DNA from 2 places in the Bacillus pfraonensis genome. Region 2 is predicted to be linked to the other one. Evidence: a T-box and tRNA genes for the amino acid it is inferred to sense, from the RefSeq annotation. Region 2 holds a T-box; the other holds one or more tRNA genes.

Region 1 (6,813 bases), on a different contig from region 2:
CCTTCACCCGCACTTTTAATAAAATATCTCATAACATGTCTTGCGGAAGTAGTTCAGTGGTAGAATACAACCTTGCCAAGGTTGGGGTCGCGGGTTCGAATCCCGTCTTCCGCTCCAATTTTCAATATGACATGCCGGGGTGGCGGAACAGGCAGACGCACAGGACTTAAAATCCTGCGGTGGGTGACCACCGTGCGGGTTCGACCCCCGCCCTCGGCACCATATGCGCCCGTAGCTCAATTGGATAGAGCGTTTGACTACGGATCAAAAGGTTAGGGGTTCGAGTCCTCTCGGGCGCGCTTTTATTAACGGGAAGTGGCTCAGCTTGGTAGAGCACCTGGTTTGGGACCAGGGGGTCGCAGGTTCAAATCCTGTCTTCCCGATAGTTTTAAACATTATGGGGCCTTAGCTCAGCTGGGAGAGCGCCTGCCTTGCACGCAGGAGGTCAGCGGTTCGATCCCGCTAGGCTCCACTTATAACTTTATTATGGCGGTGTAGCTCAGCTGGCTAGAGCGTACGGTTCATACCCGTGAGGTCGGGGGTTCGATCCCCTCCGCCGCTACCATAAAGGACCTTTAGCTCAGCTGGTTAGAGCAGACGGCTCATAACCGTCCGGTCGTAGGTTCGAGTCCTACAAGGTCCACCATTTAAAGTAAATACCTGGAGGTATACCCAAGTCTGGCTGAAGGGATCGGTCTTGAAAACCGACAGGCGGCGAGAGTCGCGCGGGGGTTCGAATCCCTCTACCTCCTCCATTTTTTAAAAAGAATATTATATCGTCGCGGGGTGGAGCAGTCTGGTAGCTCGTCGGGCTCATAACCCGAAGGTCGCAGGTTCAAATCCTGTCCCCGCAACCAAATGGTCCCGTGGTGTAGTGGTTAACATGCCTGCCTGTCACGCAGGAGATCGCCGGTTCGACCCCGGTCGGGACCGCCATTACATAAAGGCTCGGTAGCTCAGTCGGTAGAGCAGAGGACTGAAAATCCTCGTGTCGGCGGTTCGATTCCGTCCCGAGCCACCATTTTGAAATAGCAAGCCGGCTTAGCTCAATTGGTAGAGCAACTGACTTGTAATCAGTAGGTTGGGGGTTCAAGTCCTCTAGCCGGCACCACTTTCAAAATGAGCCATTAGCTCAGTTGGTAGAGCATCTGACTTTTAATCAGAGGGTCGAAGGTTCGAGTCCTTCATGGCTCACCATTTATTTTATAATTTCATGCGGGTGTAGTTTAGTGGTAAAACAAGAGCCTTCCAAGCTCTGGTCGAGAGTTCGATTCTCTTCACCCGCTTTTCCATTGGGGGCCTATAGCTCAGCTGGTTAGAGCGCACGCCTGATAAGCGTGAGGTCGATGGTTCGAGTCCATTTAGGCCCACCATTATTCCGCAGTAGCTCAGTGGTAGAGCTATCGGCTGTTAACCGATCGGTCGTAGGTTCGAGTCCTACCTGCGGAGCCATATTATATAGAGAAGTACCCAAGTGGCTCAAGGGGCTCCCCTGCTAAGGGAGTAGATCGCTAACGCGGTGCGAGGGTTCGAATCCCTTCTTCTCTGCCAGAAATTGGCCCGTTGGTCAAGTGGTTAAGACACCGCCCTTTCACGGCGGTAACACGGGTTCGAATCCCGTACGGGTCATACTTAAAGAGATAGCATAATCTGCTATCTCTTTTTTCATTTTTAACAGTAATCAGATAGAAATCTCCTTCCTCAAGTACGTGCAGAAAAGAGTCAAGGTGGTAAGGATGGGACGTTCACGTTTCTGAAATACCATTGGCAACTAATAGTAAAAAAATAAAAATGGATAACAGGATAAAAAATATGCCATTAGATATAACACTGAATAGCATTATACTAACATTTTTTGTCTTAACTCCAAAAATTAAGCGACTATAAATCCAATATCTATGATAGTTAATAAAACAATGCTAATTCGCAAATCAGTATTTGGATATAATCTTGAGGTTACAAAAACAAATAGTGTAGCGATAAGTAAAGAAATAGTCCAAAGAATGGGTTTAGCTATTGTTTTGCTTTCCCGCATGTTATTCTCCATAGTATCACCTCTTTCCACTTTCTTAAATTATACAAGCCTTTCGTAACAGAAAGATAATCTTTTAGTTATAACAAATCATATATTTTTGATATTGAAACACGCTATAGAATGGAGTGATGGTATGGATTTTGAAACCTTGTATCGAACCTATCGGCCTTTAGTTTACTCTGTAGCATATCGCTTGCTTGGCTCTGTTAGTGATGCGGAAGATGTTGCGCAGGATATACTTATTAAAAGTCAACATGTGAACCAGGAATCAATTAGAAATATAAAAGCTTATTTCATTAAGATGACGACAAATCATTGTTTAAATATACTGCAATCGGCTCAGAAAAAGAGAGAAGTATATACAGGAGAATGGCTTCCTGAGCCGGAAATAGATACGATGAAACTAAATCCTATGGACACTATAATTCAAAACGAAAGAGTATCCTATGCATTTCTTGTACTGTTAGAGAATTTAACGCCTATTGAAAGAGCTGTATTTGTCTTAAGGGAAGCCCTCAGGTACGATTATCGAGAAGTAGCGGAGATTTTAAACAAATCAGAGGCAAATTGCCGAAAGATTTACAGCCGTTGCAAAGAGAAGATACGACACGAAATACCAGTACATCCACAACAATCGGATCATACAGAAAAAATGATACATACCTTTATCAGAGGCGCAGAAACAGGGAATTTTGAGGAATTTATTAATTTGCTGACAACAGATGCAACCCTTGTCACTGATGGAGGCGGTAAAGTGCGTGCAGCTATATTTCCGATTCTGGGTAAACAGCGTATCCAGACGTTTTTGGAGGCTATTGTTTCACGAGGATTTTTCCAATTGGATCTTCTTCCAACTATAATAAATGGTCAATTTGGTATTTTAGCAAGGAATAAAGGCCGTGCAGAGAAAGCCATATGTTTTGAATGGAATGAAAGCGGAGAATCCATTAGAAGAATCTTCATTGTAGTCAATCCTGATAAGTTGAAGTATATTCCAGTTCTATAGCATTTATAAAAAAGAGATTTTTTTAAAATCTCTTTTTTATTTTGTCACAAAACAAAAAGCTAATTTGTCTTATAAGTGACGGGATATAAAAGGGATGCTATGTATGTTTTTTATTAGAGCTTCTGTCATGAATTAAGGTATGTTACGGCAGATAGTGATTGTAAATCATTCATAAAAGACCTTGTTAAATATCCTGGTATAAAAGTACAAACTCATTTTATTTTATGGAGGGAATATACGATGGAAACAAGGTTTTTAATGGGAAAGGTAAATCCAGAAGGTTATAAGGCAATGGCAGGATTAGAAAAATATTTGATGACTACAAGTATTGATGAGACATTGAAAGAGCTAATTAAAATTCGGGCCTCTCAAATCAACGGATGTGCGTATTGCATTGATCTCCATACGAAAGATGCGAGAAAATTAGGAGAAACAGAGCAGCGTATTTATGCTCTTAATGCTTGGCATGAGACACCATTTTTCACAGAGAAGGAGCGTGCTGTGCTTGCTTTGACAGAAGCAATTACACTAGTAGCGGAAACTCATGTTCCAGATGAGGTATATGAAGAAGTAAGAAAATACTTTGAAGAAAAGCAAGTTGCTGAAATTATTATGCAGATTGTTGCTATTAATGCATGGAATCGAATTGGAGTTTCTACTCGTTTAATGCCAGAATAAAGATAAAGTCTTGAAACAATAGAAAGCTATTCTTTCCAGAAAGGCTCTGGAAAGGATAGCTTTTTATGTATTACTACACATAATCTCTAATAAAACAAAGTTTTCACAATCTAAAGAAAAAGCTTACATTGAGATTGATTCCATACTCAATAAGATAACTTTCTCCTATCTGTGAAAAAGTTCACAAATAGGTCATAATTTGTGAATTAATTCACAATGATTCATGCTACAATATGAGTGTAAGGAAGTTAAACAACATTAAATTAGTACTTTAATTAATTACTTAAACAATCATAATAAATGTGAACAATAGAGAGGGGAAATTACCATGAAAAAAGGTATCAATCGCGTAGTATTAGTAGGAACAGGAGCTGTAGGTTGTAGTTATGCTTACTCAATGATCAACCAAGGTGTAGCTGAGGAATTCGTACTTGTTGATGTAAATGAAGCAAAAGCAGAAGGAGAAGCAATGGACTTAAGCCATGCGGTACCATTCTCTCCATCACCAACAAAAGTGTGGAGCGGTAGTTATGCAGATTGTAAAGATGCAGATTTAGTTGTTATCACTGCTGGATTACCACAAAAACCAGGTGAAACTCGTTTAGACTTAGTTGAGAAAAATACAAAAATCTTCAAGCAAATCGTTCGCGGTATTATGGATAGCGGATTTGATGGTATTTTCTTAATCGCAACTAACCCAGTTGACATCTTAACTTACGTAACTTGGAAAGAATCTGGATTACCAAAAGAACGTGTAATTGGTTCTGGTACAACTTTAGACTCTGCTCGTTTCCGCTATATGCTAGGTGACTACTTAAATGTAGATCCACGTAACGTTCACGCGTACATTATTGGTGAACATGGTGATACTGAACTTCCAGTATGGAGCCACACTACTGTAGGTGTACAAAAACTAGAAACAATTTTAGCGAACAACGAACAATACAACCAAGATGATTTAGATAAAATCTTTGTAAATGTACGCGATGCAGCTTACCACATTATTGAGCGTAAAGGTGCAACTTACTACGGAATCGGTATGTCACTACTTCGTGTAACGAAAGCAATCTTAAACAACGAAAATAGTGTGCTAACTGTATCTGCATACCTAGAAGGTCAATACGGTGAAAAAGACGCTTATGTAGGTGTTCCGGCTGTTATTAACCGCGAAGGTGTACGTGAAATCGTTGAGCTTGAGCTAAATGAAGAAGAAAAAGCGAAATTCGCTCACTCTGTAAAAGTATTAAAAGAAACAATGGCACCAGTACTTTAATATAATTGATAAATGATTCAGAGGCGGGAAACTGCTTCCGGCTTCTGAATTTTTATATAAAATAATATAAATTCCTTTTCCAGTTCCCTTGTATATCCCCAAAATATACCCCTTTTGTTGGAAAAGGGTCGTTTATAGAAAAAGCACTCTATATGAAAATAGAGTGCTTTTTTATTATATTATTACAAGTGAAATAATCATCTGAAATAAAACGCTTTCAATGAATATTCGTCAAAATTCGATATATTTTATCAAAAATTAAAATATTACCTTTAATTACCACGAAAAAACGTATATTTATTTAAAAATACACAAGGATATTTCAGTTTTTCAGCGAATGTTTACAAAGTAACAAAAATTCTGTCATCTTAGTGAGGTGAACATATTGAGTGTAACAAATTGTATAGAAGAGAGTTTGTATGAATTTCATACAAAAAAGTGTTATGAGAGCTATAACATATTTGGCGCGCATTTTGCAGTAGAGGATGAAATACAAGGCGTACGATTTACAGTATGGGCTCCTCATGCAAAAGCTTTGAGTGTAGTTGGAGATTTTAATGATTGGGATGTTGAAGGGCATCGAATGATACAAATGACAGAAAAGGGTATTTGGTCACTGTTTATACCACATTTGGGGGAAAACGAAATATATAAGTATGCGATTGAGACCAAAGGTGGAGAAACAATTTTAAAAGCAGATCCCTATGCAAATTATGCAGAAGTAAGACCAAATACGGCATCTGTTATTTTTGATATAAGGGGATACGAATGGAACGATAAAAATTGGTTCCGCAAGAAAAAACGAAAATCAATTTATAAGGAAGCAATGGCAGTTTATGAATTGCATTTTGGATCATGGAAAAAGAAAGAAGATGGCTCTTTGTACTCGTATCGAGAAATGGCAGAGGAGCTCATTCCTTATGTAGTAGAGCATCAGTTTACTCATATTGAAATTATGCCGCTCGTTGAACATCCATATGATCGATCTTGGGGATATCAGGGAACTGGATATTATGCGGTAACAAGTCGATTTGGTACACCGCATGATTTCATGTATTTTGTCGATGAATGTCATAAATATGGAATCGGTGTCATTTTAGATTGGGTACCAGGTCATTTTTGTAAGGATGCTCATGGTTTGTATTTGTTTGATGGGGCACCAACCTATGAATATAAAGATTTGGATGTGCAGGAGAATCGTGTTTGGGGAACAGTAAATTTTGATTTAGGGAAACAGGAAGTGCGAAATTTTTTAATTTCAAATGCATTGTTTTGGATGAAATATTACCATATCGACGGCTTTCGCGTTGATGCGGTTGCGAATATGCTGTACTGGGAAAAAGAAGGGCAGCAGCAAAGTAATGAATATGCGGTTTCCTTTTTACGTGAGTTAAATGAGGCCGTATTTGCAGAGAACGAAGAATTTTTGATGACGGCAGAAGATTCGACAGCTTGGCCGCTTGTGACTGCCCCAACGTATGAAGGCGGGCTTGGCTTTAATTATAAGTGGAATATGGGCTGGATGAATGATGTGTTGAAATATATGGAGTGTGCGCCAGAGTACCGGAAATATATTCATGAGAAAATGACGTTTTCTTTGCTATATGCTTACTCTGAAAACTTTATATTGCCGCTCTCTCACGATGAAGTCGTTCACGGGAAAAAATCATTGTTAAATAAAATGCCAGGAGACTACTGGGAAAAGTTTGCACAGCTTCGTTTATTATACGGGTATTTCTTTACGCACCCGGGTAAGAAATTGCTCTTTATGGGTGGGGAATTCGGTCAATTTGATGAGTGGAAAGATCTTGAGGATTTAGA
Region 2 (6,898 bases):
CATTTAATTTCACTAGCATATATCGATCTACTTCACGTAGTTCAGTTTTTGCTACTGCATCTTGACCTGGATTAAAGTCAGATAAGTTTCCTAATAAGAAACGGAATGTGTTACGGATTTTACGATATACTTCTGCAACTTGTTTTAAAATATCATCTGAAATACGTACATCAGATTGATAGTCAACAGAAGATACCCATAGTCGTAAAATATCTCCGCCTAATTGATCCATGATTTTCTTCGGTACTACAATGTTTCCGATAGATTTACTCATTTTACGGCCTTCACCGTCTAGTACGAACCCATGACTTAGAACACCTTTATACGGCGCTTTACCAGTTACTGCAACTGCTGTTGATAATGAAGAGTTAAACCAACCACGGTATTGGTCAGATCCTTCTAAGTATAAATCAGCAGGACGCTGCAAGTCCTCACGCTCTTCTAGAACAGCTTGGTGAGAAGAACCTGAATCAAACCATACGTCCATAATGTCTGTTTCTTTACGGAATTCACCATTTGGACTAGATGGATGTGTAAATCCTTCTGGTAATAACTCTTTCGCTTCACGCTCGAACCATACGTTAGAACCATTCTCACGGAATAGGTCCGCTACATGATTGATTGTTTCATCTGTAATGATTGGATCACCATTCTCTGCATAGAAGACAGGAATTGGTACACCCCACGCACGCTGACGAGAAATACACCAGTCACCACGGTCACGAACCATATTATGAAGGCGAGTTTCACCCCATGCTGGTACCCACTTCGTTTCTTCAACAGCTTGTAATAATTCACTGCGGAATGCTTCAATCGATGCAAACCATTGCGCTGTCGCACGGAAGATAATTGGTTTTTTCGTTCTCCAGTCATGCGGATAAGAATGCGTAATAAATGTTAATTTTAATAACGCACCAACTTCTTCTAGTTTTTCCGTAATTGGTTTATTTGCTTTATCATAGAATAAACCTTCAAATCCAGGTGCTTCACTTGTTAATACACCTTTATCATCAACCGGACAAAGAACTTCTAATCCATATTGTTTACCAACAAGGAAATCGTCTTCCCCGTGTCCAGGTGCTGTATGTACACAACCTGTACCAGCATCTGTTGTAACATGCTCTCCAAGCATAACTAAAGAATCACGATCATAGAATGGGTGCTTCGCAACTGTATACTCAAGTTCGCTACCTTTAACTGTTTTCACAACCTCAGTATTTTCCCACTCTAATGTTTTCGCAACTGTATCAAATAGTTCAGAAGCGATGATATATTTTTCATCATTTACTTTCACAATGCTATATTCAAGTTCTGGGTGAACAGAAATACCTAGGTTTGCTGGTAGTGTCCAAGGTGTTGTTGTCCAAATAATAAATTTCTCGTCACCTTCTAATACATTTTTCCCGTCTTTTACAGGGAATGCTACGTAAATAGATGCTGACTTCTTATCTTTATATTCAATTTCAGCTTCAGCTAAAGCAGATTCACTTGTTGGAGACCAATAAACTGGCTTCTGTCCTTTATAGATATAACCTTTCTTCGCCATTTCTCCAAACACTTTAATTTGCTGCGCTTCATATGCTGGCTCTAACGTAATATATGGACGATCCCAATCAGCACGCACACCTAGACGTTTAAACTGCTCACGTTGGCGATTTACTTGTTCATATGCATACTCTGCACATAATTTACGGAATTCTGCAACCGTCATTTCTTTACGCTTTACGCCTTTATTTGTTAAAGCTTGTTCAATTGGTAGACCATGTGTATCCCAGCCTGGCACATATGGTGCACAGTATCCAGTCATCGATTTGTAACGAACAATAAAATCTTTTAATACTTTATTTAACGCATGTCCCATATGAATGTCACCATTCGCATATGGAGGACCATCATGCAGCACAAATAAAGGACGACCTTTTGTATGTTCTTGTACTTTTTCGTAAATATTCATCTCAGCCCATTTTTCTTGCATTGCAGGCTCACGTTTTGGTAAATTCCCACGCATTGGGAATTCTGTTTTCGGCATTAGTAATGTATTTTTGTACTCCATGCTTATTTCCTCCTCGAATGTATAAAAGAAAGACCCTAAAAAATGGAATAAAAAAGAGACCTTCTCATCCCCAAAAAGGGACGAGAAGGTCTCCCGCGGTACCACCCTAGTAGACCATGCATGTATGCATTAGTCCTCTTTATATTCTTAACGCGAATATACGCCTACGCTTACTTTTTTGGTTCAGCGTGGAACTCCAGGGTGATATTCCCATTTATCTCCTTATCCTGAGCTTACACCATCCTCAGTTCGCTATATAAGGTGTGAAAAAGGTACTTATCCCTATCTTCGTTTTTCTTAATAAATATGTTGTTTAAAATTATATGTAATAATGAGAAAAACGTCAAGCTTACACTGTTTCTTCTTTCTTTAACAGCTCGTCCACTTCTTCTTCTAACTCAATTAATTTGTCCCAATCATCATTGTTCAACATTTCAAGCTGTGCTTCTAATAGCATACGGAAACGCGTGCGGAATACTTTCGCTTGTTTCTTTAGCTCTTCAATATCAAATGCAACTTTTCTTGATTTTACTAAAGCTTCATTAATGATACGATCTGCATTTTTTTCTGCTTCACGAACAATTAATTTTGCTTCTTTTTGTGCATTACGCTTTACTTCTTCCGCTGCTTCTTGTGCAACAACGATAGATTTATTTAACGTGTCTTCAATGTTAGAGAAATGATCTAATTTCCCTTCTAGCTGAGCAACTTTTTCTTCTAATGCTTTCTTCTCACGAATGACCAATTCATAATCCTTGATAATTTGATCAAGAAACTCATTTACTTGATCCTCATCATAGCCACGGAATCCGCGACCAAATTCTTTGTTATGAATATCTAATGGTGTTAACGGCACAAACGCCACCTCCAAGTAGTTATCTAAATTTTCCTCTTTTAATTATATCTTTTCTTCGACAAAACAAGAGATTTTCCTTCTAAAAAACCAATCATTTTAGTATACCATACAAAACTCTCCATTTGTCGCGCTTCGTTTTTCCTTCTATAGAAAATAATTTACTTCGGCCATGTCCCCTAACTGAAAACACATCACCTGGAAAACACTCGTATGCAGTTTGCTCAACCGTTTTCCAATTCACTTTCACAAGACCGTTTTTTATAAACGGCTGTACTTTCTGCCGTGATACATGGAGCATTTCAGCTAGCAGGACATCTAATCGAAGTGATGAAACAGTTCCAGACTGTTCTCTCCATTCTTCTTGCAATCGTAATACTCGATCTGCTTGTACAGAGGAGAGTGAGACCTTCATTTTCCCTATCGATTGTAAATTCATTTCAATGTACGAAACAATTTCTTTTGCAACTATAATTTGGGCGCGATTTTCTTGAAGCAAAATATCACCGCATTTTTCTCTCGTTAGACCAAGAGACATAAATGCACCTAATATTTGCCTATGTTCAAGCGTATAAAACTTGGAAGGATAGTCAATTTCTAATACTTCAACTTGAAAATCTTCTTCTTTTAAATCGAGATAACTCGGGTAAATAAGAGCTCTTTTTCTTTCCGCTTTTGGCGTAGCACCATAAAGTCGTAAAGTCGCATCTCCTTGATTGCCAATTATCGTAGCAACAATTTGTTGCTGGCGCGGATCAAGAAAATCCGTTAATTTCACTTGATGATATTCTTCAGCCATCTGTTTCCATTCTAACGCTTTATCAACAAAGACCGCTTCTTCAGGTCTAAAATGCTCATAGATGTTCATTCATTTAACCTCTTATTACAGGAAATAATTAAACAAACTTACTAAACCACTACTAGCCAATCTCAACGCAATAATTGCAACAATTGGAGAAATATCAATCATTCCAAAAGGCGGGATGAATCTCCGAAACGGCTCTAAATACGGTTCACAAATACGCGATAGAAAATCACCAAATGTTGATTCTCTTGCCCCTGGAAACCACGATAGGAGAATATAGATAATAAGCGCCCAGGAATAAATCTGGATGATCCAAAGCAATGCTTCTAAAATAATCGTCATGGCGTATTACCACCTCTTTATATTTGTCTCTTCCTCTTCACCGAACAACTCAGAAATGGCCCCAACAATATCTACAGTCTCAGGTGTACAAATAAATGTTTTCGGTCCTAGTTTTTGAATATCCCCGCCTATAGCGTATACAGTACCACTTAAAAAGTCAACGATACGCACAGCTTGATCTGTTGACATTCTTTGCAAATTAATGACAACCGCTCTTCTTCCCTTTAAATGATCCGCAATCCCTTGTGCTTCCGAATATGTACGCGGTTCTAACAAAACAACTTTAGAAGACTGTTTTGCTGTTTCAATACTTACAATATTTTGTTTCGGCTGTGCTTTCGTAAGTGGAATATCCTGCTGCTCTGGGGGATCTTGTTGTTTTTTCATTTCAGCTTGCTCCTTTTCCTTTTCGTAAGCTTCTCGCTCTTCAGGTGTGTCAAAAAAGAAGTATTTTACTTTTGACCAACTCATAATAACATTCTCCTTCCTTTTACGCTTTTCCTACTAAAATCGTTCCCAAACGAATATATGTAGCACCTTCTTCAATTGCAATTGTATAATCATTTGACATTCCCATCGATAGTTCTTTACACGGAGCGTATGGTAACCCTAGTTCTTGCACTTGTTTTTGCAAACCACGCAATGCCTTAAAACAATGACGAATCTCTGCTTCTTCCCCAGTAAATGGTGCCATTGTCATTAATCCAACAACTTCAATTTTATCAAATTCTTGCAGAGCACGAATAAATGTAATTGTTTCTTCAACTGCTATCCCTTGCTTTGATTCTTCAGATGATGTTTTTACTTGAACAAAACATCGAACCTGCTTTGTAGCACGTTTTTGAATTTCTTTTGCAAGTGAAATGCGATCTAATGAATGCAAATAATCAATCTCATTAATAATTTCTTTTACTTTTCTCGTTTGTAATGAACCGATGAAATGCCAATTTACTTTTGAACCAAAATGCTCATACTTCTGTAAAAAACCTTCATTACGATTCTCACCTAAATCAGTAATTCCAGCTTCTATTACTTCATTTGTTTTTTCAATTCCTACTGTTTTTGTTACTGCAACGAGCTTAATCTCTTCTACCAAGCGCTCTGCTCGTTCACACGCTTTTTTGATTTCCTCATTTACAAATGCTAAATTCTCTTGCACTACCACTTGTTTTCAATCCTCCTTAAAGCCTATGAAACTCAACATTCTTCCTGTTTTTCCTCGATCACGACGATGTGAGAAAAACAATTGTTCTTCACAGCTTGTACAAAGAGACGACATCACAATATGCTCATCTTTTATGCCCGCCTGTAAGCATAATATACGATTGATTTCTTTTAAATCAATTGCATATTGTCCGTCTGAAATCACGTTATATGGAACAGGTCCGTTTACCGCTTGTTTTGCTGCTGATAATACACGATCATCAACTACATAACAGCAGGACCCAATGGCTGGTCCAATTGCAACATAAATCTCATGAGCTGGCACTCCTTCTGCACTCCACTTTTGAATCATTTCTTTTGCAATTTCTTTTACAGTTCCTTTCCATCCAGCATGTGCAAGTCCTATCATACCATGCGATGGTGCATAGAAATAGAGTGGAACACAATCGGCATAGCAAGATGTTAAACATACATCTCTATCAGTCGTATAAATACCATCTGTATTTGGAATACCATCTTCATATAAGTAGATTCCTCGCCCTTTTTCCCCTTGTCCTACTTTTTCAACGTGACGATCATGAACTTGCTCTGAACAAATCCAATTTTCTAATGGTTTTTGTAGCTTGTCCGCTAAAATACGTCTATTTTCATGAACATTCTCCATCGTATCATTCACATGTAATCCTAAATTCATCGCCTGGAAGGAGCCTGTACTTACTCCACCATCTTTCGTCGTAAATCCTGCAGTAATATTTCCAAGTTCTTTCCACGCTTGTAAATATAATATACCGTCCTCATATATAAATGGTTCTCTCATAAAGCGGCTCCTTTTAATAAAATAACATAAAAAAGCATGGTACTTCCTGTCTATTTTACCATACTTTTATTTTTCCATAATGACAACATAAAAAAAAGAGGAATTTGTAATATTCTTTAAGAAATTGTCGGTGTTTGTATTGATTCTGTTACAGAATTGACATGATCAGCTCTTACTAATATGACATCCTCTCCAATTTTTACAATTTGCTTCCATGGAATAACAAACTCCGCCTCTTTCCCAAATATACCTAGCATTCGTGCCTGTTTTGAAATAATAACAGCTTGAATCTTCCCAGTGTTCATATCAATATCTATATCGCTAATGTTTCCAAGCTTTTTTCCATCAGAGACATTTACAACATCCTTAATTTGAAACTCTGAAATCCGCATCATTGTCATTCTCCCCTTCTATGTCACTATTTGTAGTTGATAAGTCTTCTCCTTCAATTTTACTTTATTGTTATTATATGAACACGTAATCTTTCCTATGAACAGAATCTCGAGGCGCGCAACATAAAAAAGTCTCATCTTAACCGATGAGACCTTATCCTTGAATTGTCTTATTCATTTGTTTAATTGCTGATTTTTCAAGGCGTGATACTTGTGCTTGAGAAATTCCAATTTCTTCGGCAACTTCCATTTGTGTTTTCCCTTGAAAAAAACGTTTTCGAATAATCATTTTTTCACGATCATTTAATCGTTTCATTCCTTCTTTCAATGCCAATTCTTCGACCCATTGCTCGTCCCTTTGTTTATCATCACTTAGTTGATCCATTACAAATATAGGGTCGCCCCCATCATTATAGATTGGTTCAAATAATGATACTGGATCTTGAATGGCATCAAGTGCAAAAACGATTTC

The links. A T-box is a leader RNA that pairs with one kind of tRNA and senses whether it is charged. The one in region 2 lies ahead of ileS2 (isoleucine--tRNA ligase), so its partner is inferred to be a tRNA-Ile.
Region 1: it has a tRNA-Ile gene. The T-box ahead of ileS2 (isoleucine--tRNA ligase) is inferred to sense a tRNA for this amino acid. The anticodon was not compared.

The regions. Positions count from the first base shown of each region.
Region 1 is NZ_JAHCDO010000072.1:68-6,880, reverse strand. Features, by position in the region: tRNA gene KFD70_RS28625 (tRNA-Leu) at 1-12, shown strand, start outside; tRNA gene KFD70_RS28620 (tRNA-Gly) at 43-117, shown strand; tRNA gene KFD70_RS28615 (tRNA-Leu) at 134-222, shown strand; tRNA gene KFD70_RS28610 (tRNA-Arg) at 226-299, shown strand; tRNA gene KFD70_RS28605 (tRNA-Pro) at 310-383, shown strand; tRNA gene KFD70_RS28600 (tRNA-Ala) at 400-472, shown strand; tRNA gene KFD70_RS28595 (tRNA-Met) at 489-565, shown strand; tRNA gene KFD70_RS28590 (tRNA-Ile) at 570-646, shown strand; tRNA gene KFD70_RS28585 (tRNA-Ser) at 663-755, shown strand; tRNA gene KFD70_RS28580 (tRNA-Met) at 781-857, shown strand; tRNA gene KFD70_RS28575 (tRNA-Asp) at 861-936, shown strand; tRNA gene KFD70_RS28570 (tRNA-Phe) at 946-1,021, shown strand; tRNA gene KFD70_RS28565 (tRNA-Thr) at 1,036-1,111, shown strand; tRNA gene KFD70_RS28560 (tRNA-Lys) at 1,122-1,197, shown strand; tRNA gene KFD70_RS28555 (tRNA-Gly) at 1,216-1,286, shown strand; tRNA gene KFD70_RS28550 (tRNA-Ile) at 1,297-1,373, shown strand; tRNA gene KFD70_RS28545 (tRNA-Asn) at 1,378-1,452, shown strand; tRNA gene KFD70_RS28540 (tRNA-Ser) at 1,461-1,551, shown strand; tRNA gene KFD70_RS28535 (tRNA-Glu) at 1,558-1,629, shown strand; gene KFD70_RS28530 (hypothetical protein) at 1,874-2,047, opposite strand; gene KFD70_RS28525 (RNA polymerase sigma-70 factor) at 2,169-3,041, shown strand; gene KFD70_RS28520 (carboxymuconolactone decarboxylase family protein) at 3,282-3,719, shown strand; gene KFD70_RS28515 (L-lactate dehydrogenase) at 4,048-4,992, shown strand; partial or broken gene glgB (1,4-alpha-glucan branching protein GlgB) at 5,378-6,813, shown strand, end outside.
Region 2 is NZ_JAHCDO010000013.1:61,275-68,172, reverse strand. Features, by position in the region: gene ileS2 (isoleucine--tRNA ligase) at 1-2,053, opposite strand, end outside; T-box leader at 2,127-2,351, opposite strand; gene divIVA (septum site-determining protein DivIVA) at 2,403-2,909, opposite strand; gene KFD70_RS14055 (YlmH family RNA-binding protein) at 3,001-3,774, opposite strand; gene KFD70_RS14050 (YggT family protein) at 3,790-4,053, opposite strand; gene KFD70_RS14045 (cell division protein SepF) at 4,060-4,524, opposite strand; gene KFD70_RS14040 (YggS family pyridoxal phosphate-dependent enzyme) at 4,544-5,218, opposite strand; gene pgeF (peptidoglycan editing factor PgeF) at 5,225-6,034, opposite strand; gene KFD70_RS14030 (YlmC/YmxH family sporulation protein) at 6,151-6,429, opposite strand; gene sigG (RNA polymerase sporulation sigma factor SigG) at 6,581-6,898, opposite strand, start outside.